DNA from 2 places in the Pseudomonas sp. JV414 genome. Region 1 is predicted to be linked to the other one. Evidence: riboswitches for the same ligand, from Rfam matches in the RefSeq annotation. Region 1 holds a riboswitch; the other holds the start of a gene.
The links. Region 1 has a riboswitch for cobalamin ahead of cobO (cob(I)yrinic acid a,c-diamide adenosyltransferase). Riboswitches for the same ligand answer to the same signal wherever they lie in the genome.
Positions count from the first base shown of each region.

Region 2: another riboswitch for cobalamin. It lies ahead of F6R97_RS03735 (CbtB domain-containing protein); the one in region 1 lies ahead of cobO (cob(I)yrinic acid a,c-diamide adenosyltransferase).

Region 1 is NZ_VYKC01000022.1:118,868-126,760, reverse strand. Features, by position in the region: gene bluB (5,6-dimethylbenzimidazole synthase) at 1-348, opposite strand, end outside; gene F6R97_RS24530 (cobyrinate a,c-diamide synthase) at 345-1,742, opposite strand; gene cobO (cob(I)yrinic acid a,c-diamide adenosyltransferase) at 1,739-2,350, opposite strand; cobalamin riboswitch at 2,431-2,665, opposite strand; gene F6R97_RS24520 (hypothetical protein) at 2,822-3,418, shown strand; gene F6R97_RS24515 (PQQ-dependent sugar dehydrogenase) at 3,487-4,800, shown strand; gene F6R97_RS24510 (C40 family peptidase) at 4,903-5,439, opposite strand; gene F6R97_RS24505 (C40 family peptidase) at 5,606-6,244, opposite strand; gene hda (DnaA regulatory inactivator Hda) at 6,472-7,176, opposite strand; gene F6R97_RS24495 (AI-2E family transporter) at 7,407-7,893, opposite strand, start outside.
Region 2 is NZ_VYKC01000002.1:615,354-623,246, reverse strand. Features, by position in the region: gene nfuA (Fe-S biogenesis protein NfuA) at 1-122, shown strand, start outside; gene cobM (precorrin-4 C(11)-methyltransferase) at 324-1,070, opposite strand; gene F6R97_RS03745 (cobalamin biosynthesis protein) at 1,153-1,566, opposite strand; gene F6R97_RS03740 (CbtA family protein) at 1,563-2,270, opposite strand; gene F6R97_RS03735 (CbtB domain-containing protein) at 2,282-2,488, opposite strand; cobalamin riboswitch at 2,609-2,836, opposite strand; cobalamin riboswitch at 3,033-3,249, shown strand; gene cobW (cobalamin biosynthesis protein CobW) at 3,347-4,420, shown strand; gene cobN (cobaltochelatase subunit CobN) at 4,424-7,893, shown strand, end outside.

The DNA.
Region 1 (7,893 bases):
CTCACGATCGTCCATCAGCGCGGCGACCAGCACCTCGGCGCAGTCGTTGATGCCTTCGACCTTGAGCTTCATGAATTCGTCGGAGCGCTCGCCGAGGGCTTCGGCGGTACGGATGCGCTCGTCTTCCACCAGTTGCTGAATCTTGCCGCGCAGTGCCCGGTCGCTGATGCGAATGAAACGCCAGGGCTGCATCAGGCCAACACTCGGGGCCTGATGCGCGGCTTCGAGCAGACGCCTCAGTAACTCGGGTTCGACGGTGCCGCCGCTGAAGTGCCGCATGTCACGGCGTTCGGCGATGGCTCGGTAGACGGCTGCGCGTTCGGCCTGGCTGAATGCGTTGTCCGTCATGGCCTCTTCGCGGGCAAGCCCGCTCCCACAGGGTTTTGGTGATCCAATGTGGGAGCGGCGGTGCGGCGATCCGACTTGCTCGCAAAGGCGGCCTCAAGGTCAGGCACAAACAGCGCCGCAATCGCCGATGGATTGGACGGAAAATAAAAATGCACATAGGACGCCGTCATCCGCCCCTCACGATAAACCGCCTCCGCCCCTCGCCCACCATTCGGGCTCAAACCTCTAGCAATCGGCTCAAGCTCGGTGCTGGTCAACGAGTGGTGATACGTGTGCCCGCGCAGTAAACCTTCCGGCAATTCGACCGCCTGCAAGGCCAACGCGGCAAGGCGCTTCTGCATCACCGCATCACCGGCCAGCAGGCCAACCAGTTCAGCGCGAGTGCCCTCGACATCGGTCAAGGAATCCAGCAGGTACAGCATGCCGCCACACTCGGCCAGCAACGGTTTGCCCGCTGCGTGGTGAGCGCGGATCGCGGTCAGCATCGGCGTGTTTTGTGATAACGCCACATGGTGCAATTCGGGGTAACCGCCCGGCAGATACAGGCTATCTGCTTCTGGCAATTCGGTGTCGCGGATCGGCGAGAAGAAAAACAATTCGGCGCCCATCGCCCGCAGCAGATCCAGGCTCGCGCCGTAGGTAAACGCGAAAGCTTCGTCCCGAGCCACGGCAATCCGCACACCGGCCAGCAACGGTTCGGCGGCGATCATTTCAGGCGCGGCGAATTCCACGGCCGGCGGTAGAGCCACATCGCAACTGCTGGCCAAGGAGTCGGCCGCCGCATCGAGACGCAGGTCGAGATCATTCAGCTCGCTGGCCTGAACCAGGCCCAGATGCCGACTCGGCAATTCGATCCCGGTCTCCCGGGACAACGCGCCGTACCAGCGCAAGCCTTCAGTCAGGCTGCCTTCGAGCAACTGCGCATGGCGCACAGTGCCGACCCGGTTGGCCAGCACACCGGCAAACGGCAAGTCCGGTTGATAACGCGCAAGACCCAGGGCCAGCGCGCCAAACGTCTGCGCCATGGCGGTGCCGTCGATCACGCCGAGCACCGGCACACCGAAGTGCCGCGCCAGGTCGGCGCTGGACGGCGTACCGTCGAATAGCCCCATGACGCCTTCGATGAGGATCAGATCGGCTTCGCCAGCGGCCTCCCACAATAGACGTCGACTTTCCTGCTCGCCGACCATCCACATGTCGAGTTGGTAAACCGGTGCGCCGCTGGCGCGCTCGAGAATCATCGGGTCGAGAAAGTCCGGGCCGCATTTGAACACGCGAACCTTGCGCCCCTGATTGCGATGCAAACGGGCAAGCGCGGCGGTGACGGTGGTCTTGCCCTGACCGGAGGCCGGCGCGGCGATCAGTACCGCCGGGCAATGACGGGGTTGAGTCACAGTTCGACGCCTTTTTGCGCTTTGATTCCAGCCTGGAAGGCGTGCTTGATCATGCCCATTTCAGTGACGGTGTCGGCCAGCTCGATCATCTCTGGTTTGGCGCCACGACCCGTGACCACCACGTGCTGCATCGGTGGACGGGCCTGCAAGTCGCTGAGCACCTGATCGAGATCGAGGTAGCCGTGCTTGAGGGCGATGTTCAGCTCATCGAGCACCACGAGGCCAATGGCCGGATCACGCAGCAATTCGCGGGACACCGCCCACGCGGCTTCAGCGGCGGCGATGTCGCGCTGGCGGTCCTGGGTTTCCCAAGTGAAGCCCTCGCCCATCACATGAAAACGCACCTGCTCCGGGAAGCGCCGGAAGAACAGCTCCTCGCCGGTGCTGGTGCGCCCCTTGATGAACTGCACCACGCCGCACTGCATGCCGTGGCCCATTGACCGCGCAAGCATGCCGAACGCCGAACTGCTCTTGCCTTTACCGTTGCCGGACAGCACCAGCAGCAAACCGCATTCATTCGGGGAGTTGGCGATGCGTTCGTCGATCACCGCTTTTTTGCGCAGCATGCGCGCGAGATGGCGTTCGTCACGATCGGGAGTATCAGTCATGGGGGAGCTCTCCGTTGAGGCTGGATAACGGCGGGCAGGCACAAGAATAGACGGCAAGAAGCCTGGCATCGCCCACCGTGATGCCGTTGGATGAATCAGGCCGGTCTCCGGGCTCATGAGCGGCGTGTTGCCTGACTGCGCGCCTTCCCATGTTGACATCAACACAGTGGCTCAAAGCGCAGTCTTCACTCATTTACCGTTGCGGGGGCAGCGCCGGGATCATGACGCTTCGTCGCTTGACGATAGCCACTCACCGGCTTCCCTGTTTCACTCTGTCGGCCATCGCCACAGAGCACCTGAAACAAGCCGCGAAGGTTAGAGGGTTGGGGGTGGAGCGTCAATTGAAGACAAAGCGTGGGCACTCGATATACTGCCGCCCATCAATTACCTGACACCAATCTTGCACCACACTGTCAGCAGTGATATCAAAGCGCCATAGAACCCAACAACACAATTACAAGGGTAAGCAACATGCAAGGCATGATCATCAGCAATCCGAAGCTGGAATTCCTGCGACCGGTGCTGGAACGCTGGTTTGACTGTATCGACCGCTACAACGCTGTGCGCGGCGATAACGACACACCTTATTGGTACGACGAAAAAGCCAACCTCGGCCTGCTCTCCGCCGCGGCCTGGATGGCAGAAATGGTCACCTTGCAACAAACGACGACGCGCAAGCAGAACGAAGAAGGCGAACGCAACGGCCGCGCCGACCTGTTTATCGCCACTCCCGAAGCCACCGCCGAACAACGCGCCTACCTTCAAGCCACTCAACGCTGGCCGCGGGTCAACAGCCTGAACCTGACTCAGGCACTACAGGACATCACCAGCGAGGCCAAGCGAATCAGCTACGCCAGCGACCTGAAACTCGGTTGCCTGTTCGTTGCGCCGCAAAAAGCTCAGCAGAGCGCTACACCGGAAGAACTGCAGGACATGCTCGACGACTTGCAGAAGGAACCCAGCTGCGCCGTGGCCTGGTATTTCCCTTACGCCTATCGCAAGTTGCGCAATGAAGCCGGCAACTACCATCCAGGGATCGCCGTATTACTCAAGGAAGCCCGCGGCTGACGGGTTGAACCATCAAGCGTCTACGCTTCTCTATGATTACGTCAATGCATTCATAGGGAAGATCAGTAATGCGCAAACCCCAGCTCGTTTTCATCATCGCGCTCGCCGGAGGGCTCGCCGCCTGTGGTGAAACCTCCAGCCTGCAAGTCTCGGATGGCACAGGCCCCTCGCCCAAGCTGCCAGAACCGAATAAAACCCTGATCCCGACGGTGAACATCGCCCCGGCGATCGGCTGGCCTGAAGGTAAGAAACCCGTCGCCGCGGCAGGGACTCAAGTGGCGGCGTTTGCCGAAGGCCTCGATCATCCGCGCTGGCTCTATGTGTTGCCTAACGGCGATGTGTTGGTGGCCGAAACCAACGCGCCGCCCAAACCCGATGATGGACAAGGCATTCGTGGCTGGGTCATGGGCAAAGTCATGGGCCGCGCCGGTGCTGGCGTCCCCAGCCCGAACCGCATCACTCTGCTGCGGGACAAGGACCACGACGGCGTCGCCGAAACCCGCACGGTGTTCCTGGAAAACCTCAATTCGCCCTTCGGCATGACCCTGGTCGGCAATGACCTGTACGTCGCCGACACTGATCGCCTGCTGCGCTTCCACTATGAAAACGGTGAGACCGCGATCAAGTCGCAGCCGATCAAGATAGTCGATTTGCCGGGCGGCACGCTGAATCATCACTGGACCAAAAACGTCATCGCCAGTAAGGATGGCAGCAAGCTGTACGTCACCGTGGGCTCGAACAGCAACGTCGGTGAAAACGGCATGGATCAGGAGGAAGGCCGCGCGGCAATCTGGGAAGTGGATCGCGCCACCGGCAATCACCGGATCTTCGCCTCGGGCATCCGTAATCCAAACGGTCTGGCCTGGGAGCCTCAGAGCGGCGCATTGTGGACCGCCGTCAACGAGCGTGACGAAATCGGCAGCGACCTGGTGCCGGACTACATCACGTCAGTGAAAGACGGCGGGTTCTACGGCTGGCCTTACAGCTATTACGGCCAACACGTCGACATTCGCGTCGAACCGCAAAAACCCGATCTGGTGGCCAAGGCCATTGCGCCAGACTACGCAGTGGGGCCACATACCGCGTCACTGGGCCTGACGTTCGCCGAAGGCGGCAAACTGCCTGCACCGTTCACTCAAGGTGCATTCATCGGCCAGCACGGCTCGTGGAACCGCAAGCCACACAGTGGCTACAAAGTGATTTTCGTGCCGTTCAGCGCCGGCAAACCGACCGGGCAGCCAGTGGATGTGCTCACTGGTTTCCTCAATGATGAGGAAAAAGCCATGGGCCGGCCGGTGGGTGTGGTGATCGATCAGCAGGGAGGTCTGCTGGTGGCGGATGACGTAGGGAACAAGGTGTGGCGCGTGTCCGCGGCCAGGTAAACGTCAAAAGATCGCAGCCTTCGGCAGCTCTTACAGGGTGTACGTCATCCAACGTAGGAGCTGCCGCAGGCTGCGATCTTTTCCGGCAGACGCCTACATCCGCTACGGATTATGTGCCAGGTGCTCGGGCTGCAAGACGCGCTTGGCGCTCAGATAGGCTTTCTGCCAGTAAGCCTTGGACAAGCTGTCCAGCTTGACCGTGCCGCCCGTGGCTGGCGCGTGGACGAAGCGGCCTTCGCCGACGTAGATCCCGGCGTGGCTGACCTGGGAGCCGCCATTGGTGGCGAAGAAAATCAGGTCACCGGTTTGCAGGCCTTCCTTGCCGATATTGGGGGCCTGCATGCCGATCATCTCGCGGGTGGAGCGCGGCAAGGAAATGCCTGCGACATCGCGATACACATAACCGATCAGACCGCTGCAATCGAACCCGGAATCCGGCGTGTTGCCGCCCCAGCGATAAGGCGTTCCCACCAGACCCAGCGCACGAAACAGCACGTCTTCTGCCGCAGGGGAAAAGGCTTGGGAAGGACCAAAAACAATCGGAGCGCGAACCACCGGCGCAGGTGGCGGTGTGCGGCTGGCGCAGGCGCTGAGCAGTGCTGCGAAGAACATGAGTGCGAGGCGGGCCGACATCGTCATAAACAGAACATCCTGATCTGGCTGCGGCTTTTTTCTGCCACAAAGACAGAAAAGAAAACCGCCTGCGCAGAACGCAGGCGGTTTGCCATCAATAATAGATCAGGATTCTAGCGGCTACGCGGCAAACTTCAAGTAAGACTTTAACTTCGCCTTACAAACTGTCCGCTTACTTGCGCGCCGTGACGATAGCCGGGGCCGCAGCAGGCGCCATCGCGAGTGCGCGCTTGGCTTCGATGAAGGTCTTGCTCCAGTAGCTGTCGCCCAGACTATCGATCCGGACACCACCGCTTTTGCGGCTGCTGGAATGGATGAACTGGTTGTCCCCCAAGTAGATCCCGGCGTGACTGACACGACCGCGACGGCCATTGGTGGCGAAGAACAGCAGGTCACCCGGTTTGAGGGCGCTGCGAGCAACCAGAGGAGCATCAACGTTGATCATTTCGCGAGTGGAGCGCGGCAGGTTCATGCCGGCCTCTTCACGAAACAGATAACCGATGAAGCCGCTGCAGTCGAAACCAGCCTCGGAGGTGCCGCCGAAACGGTAACGGGTACCGATCAGGGACATGCCACGTTCGAGGATGCTGTCGGCCAGAACCGGAAGCTGGTACGACTTGCCGCCGGCGAAGTCTGCCAGTTCTTTATCATTGACCAGCTCTTCCTGGAAAAGAACGGAAGAAGATTGCGCGGTAACTGAATTTGAAACCTGCTGTTTTGGCTCTTGCTGGGGCACTGGAGAGTGAGCAGCGCAACCGAACAACAGGGTGACGAGTGCGAGAGGCACGAGGGGTGCGAAGCGCTTTAGCATGGGCACGACCGTGGCTGATAGTTATAAAAGAAGCCGCGACTATGCCCGCTATCAACCTCATTTGCAAATTCAATCGATCTTTATGTGACTTCTCGGTTTCTCGTTTACATCTAAGCGCTTAAGCCCATTTTGAACCTTTGCGCAGCCTGCCCTCTTGCAGGAAAGCGGATTTGTTGACGCCTGGAATATGCCGAAACCCGTGTAAAACCTGGGCTTGATCAGGTTTTTCACCAACCAAGGGTTTCTTTCAAAAACGGGATTGTCAGCTTGCGCTGAGCTTGAAGGGAGGCCTGATCGAGGCGCTCAAGCAACTCGAAAAGCGCACTCATGCTGCGGGTGCCACGGGTCAGAATAAAATGCCCGACCTCGTCGGTCAGGTGCAGGCCACGACGGGATGCGCGCAACTGCAAGGCACGCAATTTGTCTTCGTCAGAGAGTGGGCGCATCTGGAAGATGAGTGCCAGCGTCAGCCGCGACTTGAGATCCGCCAGTTTCACCGGCAGTTCACGCGGAGACGTCGAGGCGGCGATCAACAGACGCCGACCGCTGTCACGCAAGCGATTGAATAGATGGAACAGCGCCTCTTCCCAATCTGCCTTGCCGGCGACTGCCTGCAAATCGTCCAGGCAGACCAGTTCGTATTGTTCGAGGTTATCGAGGATTTCGATGCCGCGGTCCAGCAACTCGGCCAACGGCAAGTACACCGCACGCTCCCCCAGTTGCTCGAAACGCAAACATGCCGCCTGCAACAAATGCGTGCGCCCTACCCCGTCCTTGCCCCAGAGGTAAATCAGGCTTTCCGTCCAGCCGGCGTCGGCTTCGCAGAGCCGCTCGACATAGCCGAGTGCAGCGGCATTGGCGCCTGGGTAGTAATTGATAAAGGTAGCGTCATCACGCAGACGCACACCTAGGGGCAGCTGAATCGGTTTCATGCTGACTGAACAGTTCCAAAGGAACCGTTAGTGGCCTCTGTGTAAAGTTTGCGAAGTTTATACCCGTGAGGCTGACCGCACAATGCGACAGACCACAAGCAAAATCAAAGGTTTGCGTTAACACACTGGTTTTATGACAGATTCTTTGGCGGCGCATGTGACAGCCACGCGAGCGATACGGGCAAACCTGGCACGAAACCAGGCTGCCCGCCATGAGCGATCAAAAACCCTTACAGCGTGGATTCGTCGACACCGCCGTAGATATCCGAATCCTTATACAAATCATGTATATGACGCACCAGGACCATAATCACCGCCGCCACTGGCAACGCCAGCAGCACGCCGGTAAAACCAAACAGCTCGCCGCCAGCCAGGATGGCGAAGATAACCGCCACCGGATGCAGGCCGATCCGGTCGCCCACCAGCAACGGCGTCAGCACCATACCTTCCAGCGCCTGGCCGACCATGAACACCGCGACAATACCGATCATGGGATACAGATCGCCACCGAACTGGAACAGACCGGCAATCAATGCCGCACCAATCCCGATGACGAATCCCATGTACGGCACGATCGCCGCCAGACCAGCAATCAGACCGATCAACAGCCCCAGCTCCAGCCCGACGATCATCAAACCTGCGGCGTAGATCACGCCGAGCGCCAGCATCACCAGCAACTGACCGCGCACGAACGCGCCAAGCACTTCGTGGCATTCT
Region 2 (7,893 bases), on a different contig from region 1:
GCGGCCAGGCAGACGTCACCCTGCGCGAAGGCATCGAGCGCACCTTGCTCGAGCGTATTCCTGAGCTCAAGGGCGTTCGTGACGTGACCGACCACACGCAGAAAGAAAACGCCTACTACTAAGGTGTTCGCTGCAGAAACGAAAAAACGGCACCCGTGAGTGCCGTTTTTTTATGGGCGATCGATAACCTGTGGCGAGGGGGCTTGCCCCCGTTGGGTCGCGAAGCGGCCCTCTACATTTTTCAGATACACCGAGTTGTCCGGTTTTACGACTGCTGCGCAGCCGAACGGGGGCAAGCCCCCTCGCCACAGGGTGTGGTTGGCTCAAGGGCGGTATAGATGCGCATGCCCCGCGCGATACAGCGACGATTCACTGAAGTGATCGCTACCCAACACCCGGCCCACCAGAATCAGCGCCGTGCGGCGAAATCCCTTGGCTTCAACCTTCCCGGCAATATCCGCCAGCGTTCCCACCACCCAATCCTGATCCGGCCAGGTCGCCCGATGAATCACCGCGATCGGGCAATCGGCGCCGTAGTGCGGCAGCAATTCGACGAGGATCTTCTCCAGATGATTGACCCCCAAGTGGATCGCCATGGTCGCCCCATGCTGCGCCAGACTACCGAGCTCTTCACCGGCCGGCATCGCTGTCTTGTCGGCGTAGCGGGTCAGAATCACGCTCTGTGACACGTCCGGCAAGGTCAGTTCAGCGCCCAAAAGGGCCGCGCAGGCGGCGGTGGCGGTGACACCGGGAATGATTTCGAAAGGGATGTCGAGTTCCCGCAGGTAGCGAATCTGCTCGCCAATCGCCCCATACAGACTCGGATCGCCGGAATGCACCCGGGCCACGTCCTGGCCGTTGGCATGGGCGGTCTTGATCAGCTCGATGATCTGTTCCAGGTGCAATTCGGCGCTGTTGACCACCTGTTCGGCCCGGTGGCCCTCCAGCACGGCGGCGGGTACCAGGGAGCCGGCATAGATAATGACCGGGCAGCTACGAATCAGCCGCTGGCCTTTGACGGTGATCAGTTCCGGGTCGCCGGGGCCTGCGCCAATGAAGTAGACGGTCATCGTCGTTTCCTGTCAGAAAAAGGGTATGGGCACGCTTCAGATGAAGATTGCTCATGATCGAAGGCGGGGATTATCGGGGATTTTACGCGGCGCTGGCCAATGCCAGGGTGGCCTGGGCGTATTTTTGTCGTGGAATCAGCAACTTTGCCGGTGCCTGAGCCAATTGTTCGGCCAGTGCCAGTGCGGCACTTTCCGCTACGCCGTAACAGCCGGTGCGTTCGAACGCGATGTCCGAGTGGTGGCTGAGTTGTGGTTCATAACCGGCCAATTGTTCGCTGCTGAAGTACATCAGCGGCAATGCCAGCTGTTCGGCCAGTTCGATCAGGGCGGGCTCTTCGCGCTTGAGATCGATACTGGCCAAGGCCTTGATCTCACGAAGCTCGATTTGATGGGCCTGTAACGCCTGATCAAGCAGCGCCCGCAGCGTGCTGACGGGGCAGCCGCGCTGGCAGCCCAGGCCGACCACCAAGGTCGGCGCTGCGCTGACGTCAGTCATGCGGAGTATTGGCCATCGCTTTTGCGGCGGAACAACCAGGCGCTGATCAGGCCCAGGGCCAGCCAGAACGCCATGTTGGTCAGCTGCGAAGCGATTTTGAACTGCGCTTCCAAGGCTTGCGGCGCCAGCATCGAATGCACTTCCGGTTGTGGCGCGCCGATCACATGAGGCACAGCCAGAATCGCCACGCCGAGGATCTTCATCAGCCAGTGACGGCTGAACACGATCAGTGCGATGCCGACAGCGGTGGATGCTGCAGTGCCGATCCACCAGATCTGTCGTTGCGCCAGATCCGCCGCGGCAGTGCCCGGCAGCTCAGGTGGCAGGCCGAGAGTTGGCGCCAGCACGAATGTCGCATAACCGGCCAGACCCCAGAGCAGGCCCTGAGAGGTACGGCGTGGAGCGCGCAAGGTGTAGAGGCCCGCGAGCATCAAAGCGAAACCGACTGCTACCACCAGATTGCCGCCGGTGGTCGACAGCACGCGCTGCCAGCCGTCTTCCGGCTCCCAGGCTTCGGCATCGTGGGTGTGAGCGGTGACAGCACCCGCGGCGTGCTCGTGGATTTCGACAGCGGCCGGCTCGGATTTTTCGTAGGTCTCGGCCTGCAAAATCAGCGGGGCCACCCAGAAACTTTGCAGCAGGGTCAGCAGCAGGGCGGCCAGCAGCCCGCTGAAACCTGCGGTTTGCGCAATACGCTTGATCATGTCAGCAGGTCTCAATGGCACGGAAAGGCGGAGCTGTGACGGGTGTCGTGCGCGGCGTTGTGCACCGCTTCGATGTGCGAGAAACCGGCGAAATACACAAGACTGGCGCCAAGGATCGACGCACAAAAAGCGGCGGTCAGGCGTTGGCTCAGGGTAGTGGTGGTGCTGATGGTGCTCTTTTTATCGGTGTTGCTGCCGGTGCTGCTGATGATCGACATGGCGCTTCCCTCTGGTCTGTCAGCGGGTGAATAGAGCGCATGAAAACCTCCGCACGCCGGGGCACGCAGAGATTTCGAACAGCGCCCGCCCACCGCGGGTTTGTTATTCAGTGAACGTAAAAGTCACTTTGTGTTGCGGGCCGGTCTCCGGGCTCGCGAGGGGCAGGGCTTGCGCCGACACCTGCAAGCATCACCTTCCCATGCCGTATGACAGGCACAGTGGATCTGACGCTTCACTCGCTTACCGTTGCGGGGGCAGCACCGGACTGACATGGCTTTGAGTAAAGCACATGATTCACCGGTTTCCCGTTTCACCCTGTGAAGGGCACCCGTAACAAGGCGTGTAGGAGAGCATGGGCGGGGGTTGGGCGTCAATTGGCATGGGTTCTCAACTCGGAACCCAGTCGCCTGCATCGCGGGCAAGCCACGCTCCCACATTGAACCGAGTTCTTCCATGGGAATGCGGTCAAAAGTGGGAGCGGGCTTGCTCGCGAAGGGAGCGCCGCAGATGTCATGTGGACATTGACCCGCCCCCACACGATGCGTAGCCTTGCGCTTTCGAGGTTCTTCGGCGTTTGCCGAAGCTAAGAAGGGAACGCGGTCGATGCCGCGGCTGCCCCCGCAACTGTGAACGGTGATGTTCGCTGCCACGCCACTGCAAGCCCTGATCCCTCAGGTTCGCGGGAAGGCGCAGCGAATGCCAGGCCAATAAGGCCGGCACACCGTCAGCCAGGAGACCTGCCTCGAAACGAATTCTCACTACAACCGGGCGGGGTGATCCGGTGGCGAAATCTTCCGCGCGCATTTGCAGCAGCGGTCGTCGTCCCGTATGCCCGCCACCTTGCCAAAGGGCATCCGATGAAAACACTGGCCAAACTCCCCGTCACCATCGTTACCGGCTTCCTCGGCTCGGGCAAAACCACTTTGCTGCGCCACATGCTCGACAACGCTCAGGGTCGTCGCATCGCGGTGATCGTCAACGAGTTCGGCGAGCTGGGCATCGACGGCGAAATCCTCAAGCAGTGCTCGATCGGTTGCACCGAAGAAGAAGCCAACGGTCGCGTCTACGAACTGGCCAACGGCTGCCTGTGCTGCACGGTTCAGGAAGAGTTCTTCCCGGTGATGCGCGAACTGGTCGCTCGTCGCGGCGACCTCGACCACATCCTCATCGAAACCTCGGGCCTGGCCCTGCCAAAGCCTTTGGTTCAAGCCTTCCAATGGCCAGAAATCCGTAGCGCCTGCACGGTTGACGCGGTGATCACCGTGGTCGACAGCCCGGCCGTTGCAGCTGGCACCTTCGCTGCGTTCCCGGATCAAGTGGATGCCCAGCGCAAACTCGACCCGAACCTGGACCACGAATCGCCGCTGCACGAGCTGTTTGCCGACCAACTGGCCAGCGCCGATCTGGTGATCCTCAACAAGGCCGACCTGATCAGCGCTGAAGACCTGGCCCGTGTGCGCCTGGAAGTCGCCGAAGAACTGCCGCCGGCGGTGAAAGTCATCGAAGCCAGCAGCGGTCGTCTGCCACTGGACGTGCTGATCGGCCTCGGTGCCGGTTCCGAAGAACACATCGACAGCCGCCACAGCCATCACGATCATCACCATGAGGGTGAAGACGGCCATCACGATGAGCATGACCACGACGCGTTCGATTCCATCTCGATCGAGCTGCCGCAAGCCGACGAAAGCCTGCTGATGGATGCGCTGACTCAATTGGTGGTCCAGCACGGCATCCTTCGGGTCAAAGGTTTTGCAGCAGTGCCGAACAAGCCGATGCGCCTGCTGATCCAGGGCGTGGGCACGCGCTTCGACAAGCACTTCGACCGTCAGTGGGGCGCTGAAGAAGCGCGCACCACCCGTCTGGTGTTAATCGGTCAGGACCTGGATGCCGCTGCGCTCGAAGCGCAATTGCGCGCTGCGCTCAGCGTTTAAACCATGCACCTGCTCAGGACCCAGCCCGGCGGTTTCGTGTCGGATGACAACATTGCCGACCTTGGACAAACCCCCGCCGAGCTGGTGATCCTGTGCAGCGGCGATTCCAGCCTGGCGTTGCTCGCCGAAGCGGCGCAGCAGTTGCCCGACGATTACCCGAGCGTGCGCCTGGCCAACCCGATGCAGGTGCAGAATCACGCCTCGGTCGATCTCTACGTCGACGAAGTGCTGCGCCACGCCAAGGTGATTCTGATCTCGCTGCACGGTGGCATCGCCTATTGGCGTTATGGCATCGAGCGTCTGGTGGAATTGTCCGAGCGCGGCGTGCAACTGATTCTGGTGCCGGGGGACGATCGTCCGGACCCGGAACTCAGTGACCTGAGCACCGTAACTCCGCAAGACCGCGACCGGCTCTGGTACTTCCTGCGTCAGGGCGGCATGGCCAATGCGCTCGACCTGTTTCGCTGCCTGGCCAATCGCTGGTTGGACCGTGATTACGCCTGGTCCGAGCCGCAAACCCTGCCACGCACCGCGATTTACCACCCGCAAAAAAGCCCCGCAGAACTGAAGGATTGGCAAGCCGACTGGCAAGCTGATCAGCCGGTGGCGGCAGTGCTGTTTTACCGCTCGCATTTGCAGGCGGCGAACACTGGTTTCATCGATATTTTCTGCCAGCGTTTGCAGGCGGCGGGGTTGAACCCGTTGCCGATTGCGCTGGCCAGTCTGAAAGAGCCCGGCTGCCTGACGGTGGTTGAGGACTTGCTGGATGAAGTCGAGGCGGGGGTGATTCTCAACACCACTGGTTTCGCCCAGTCCAGCCCCGAAGCACCCCATTTGCGGCCGTTTCGCCGCAATATTCCGGTGATCCAGGCGATCTGCGCCCAGGACAATGAACCCGGTTGGCGCGCCAGCGAACAGGGCCTCGGCCCACGGGATCTGGCGATGCACATCGCGCTGCCAGAACTGGACGGGCGGATCATCAGCCGGCCGATCAGTTTCAAGGACCTGGCCTGGCGCAGTGAGCGCAGTCAGTCCGACGTGGTCTGCTACCGGCCGCAACCTGAGCGCATGGATTTTGTCGCTGAACTGGCACGGCGCTGGATCGATCTGGCGCGGGTGCCCAATGGCGAAAAACGCATTGCCCTGATCCTCGCCAACTACCCGACTCGCGACGGGCGCATCGGCAATGGCGTTGGCCTGGATACCCCGGCCGCTGCGTTGAATATCCTGCGGGCCTTGCATGCCGAAGGTTATCCATTGCCAGCTGAACTGCCGGACAGCGGCACCGCGCTGATCCAGCAATTGCTCGGCGGCGTCAGCAACGACCTCGACACCCTCGACCAGCGCCCCTGCCATCAAAGCCTCGCGCTGGACGACTACAACCTGATGTTCAACGCGCTGCCCGAGGCCAATCACCAAGCCGTGCTGGAACGTTGGGGTTCGCCCGAAAACGATCCAATGTTCCGTGGCGGACGAATGATGATTGCCGGTCTGCGCTTCGGCCTGACTTTCGTTGGCATTCAGCCGGCCCGGGGTTACCAGGTCGATCCAAGTGCTGTCTATCACGACCCGGACCTGGTGCCGCCTCACGGCTATCTGGCGTTCTACTTCTGGTTGCGCAACACCTACGGCGCTCACGGCGTGATCCACGTCGGCAAGCACGGCAACCTCGAATGGCTGCCGGGCAAGGGCGTCGGGCTGTCGGAAAACTGCTGGCCGGACGCATTGCTCGGGCCGCTGCCGAACATCTATCCGTTTATCGTCAACGATCCGGGCGAGGGTGCCCAAGCCAAGCGTCGCACCCAAGCGGTGATTATCGATCACCTGATGCCGCCGCTGACCCGCGCTGAAACCTACGGTCCGCTGCGTAATCTCGAATTGTTGGCCGACGAATATTACGAAGCGCAATTGCTCGATCCGCGCCGCGCCCGGGAGCTGCAACGCGACATTCTGCAACTGGTGCGCGACACGCACATCGACCGCGAACTGCAGCTCGACGAGAAGCTCGACAGCGATGCCGATGCGGCGATCTGGTTGCCGCGCCTGGACACGTACCTGTGCGACTTGAAGGAGTCGCAGATCCGCGATGGCCTGCACGTGTTTGGCGAATCGCCGGTCGGTCGGTTGCGCATCGACACCTTGTTGGCTTTGCTGCGTATTCCTCGCGGCGATGGCCGTGGGGCGCAATCGAGCTTGCTGCGGGCATTGGCCAAGGCGTTTGAATTGGGCTTCGATCCGCTGGATTGTGCGTTGGCCGAGCCTTGGGTCGGGCTGCGTCCCGTGGAACTGCAATCGCTTAACGATGAACCCTGGCGCACCGCCGGGGATACCCGTGAACGCCTGGAGCTGTTCGCCACTCAACTGATTTCGCACACATTGAACCAGCCTCAAGCCCAACCCGGCCCCTGTGGGAGCGGGCTTGCTCGCGAAAGCGGAGTGTCAGTCGACATTGATTTGCCTGACACACCACTTTCGCGAGCAAGCCCGCTCCCACAGGAGGCAGGTTGGTCGGATGTGAGCGCGATCATTGACAGCCTGCGCAACGTTGTCGCGCCACGTCTGGACGCCTGCGGTCAAGCAGAAATGCGCGGCCTGCTCGACGCCCTCAACGGTCGATTCGTCCCTGCCGGCCCTAGCGGTGCACCGAGTCGCGGACGGCTGGACGTGCTGCCCACCGGGCGCAATTTCTATTCGGTGGACGTGCGCAACCTGCCAACCACCACCGCATGGCGCATCGGCTTCCAATCCGCGAACCTGATTCTTGAGCGGCACTTGCAGGACCACGGCGATCACCTGCGTCAGCTCGGCCTGTCGGTCTGGGGCACCGCGACCATGCGCACCGGCGGCGACGACATCGCCCAGGCCATGGCGCTGATGGGCGTGCGGCCGGTGTGGGCGACTGGCAGCCAGCGTGTCGATGACTTCGAGATTCTGCCGTTGAGCTTGCTGGACCGCCCACGGGTGGACGTGACTTTGCGCGTCTCCGGATTTTTCCGCGATGCCTTTGCCAACCTGATCCGGCTGTTCGATGCCGCCGTGCAAGCGGTCGCCGCGCTGGATGAACCGGACGATCTCAACCCGTTGGCGGCCAAGGTCCGCGCCGAGCGGCAAGCGCTGCTGGAATCCGGTCTGGATGAAGACGCGGCGCGACGGCAGGCCGGCTGGCGCATCTTCGGGGCCAAGCCGGGTGCTTACGGAGCGGGCGTGCAAGGCGCTATCGACGGTCGTTTGTGGCAAAGCCGCGAAGATTTGGCCGAGGTTTACCTGAACTGGGGTGGCTACGCTTACGGTGGCTCTGACGAAGGCACCGCCGCACGCCAACAATTCGCCCAGCGTCTGAGCCAGGTGCAGGCAGTGCTGCAAAACCAGGATAACCGCGAACACGACTTGCTCGATTCCAACGACTATTACCAGTTCCAGGGTGGCATGCTGGCGGCCGTCGAAAGCCTCAGCGGTGAAGCGGCGGCCAGTTA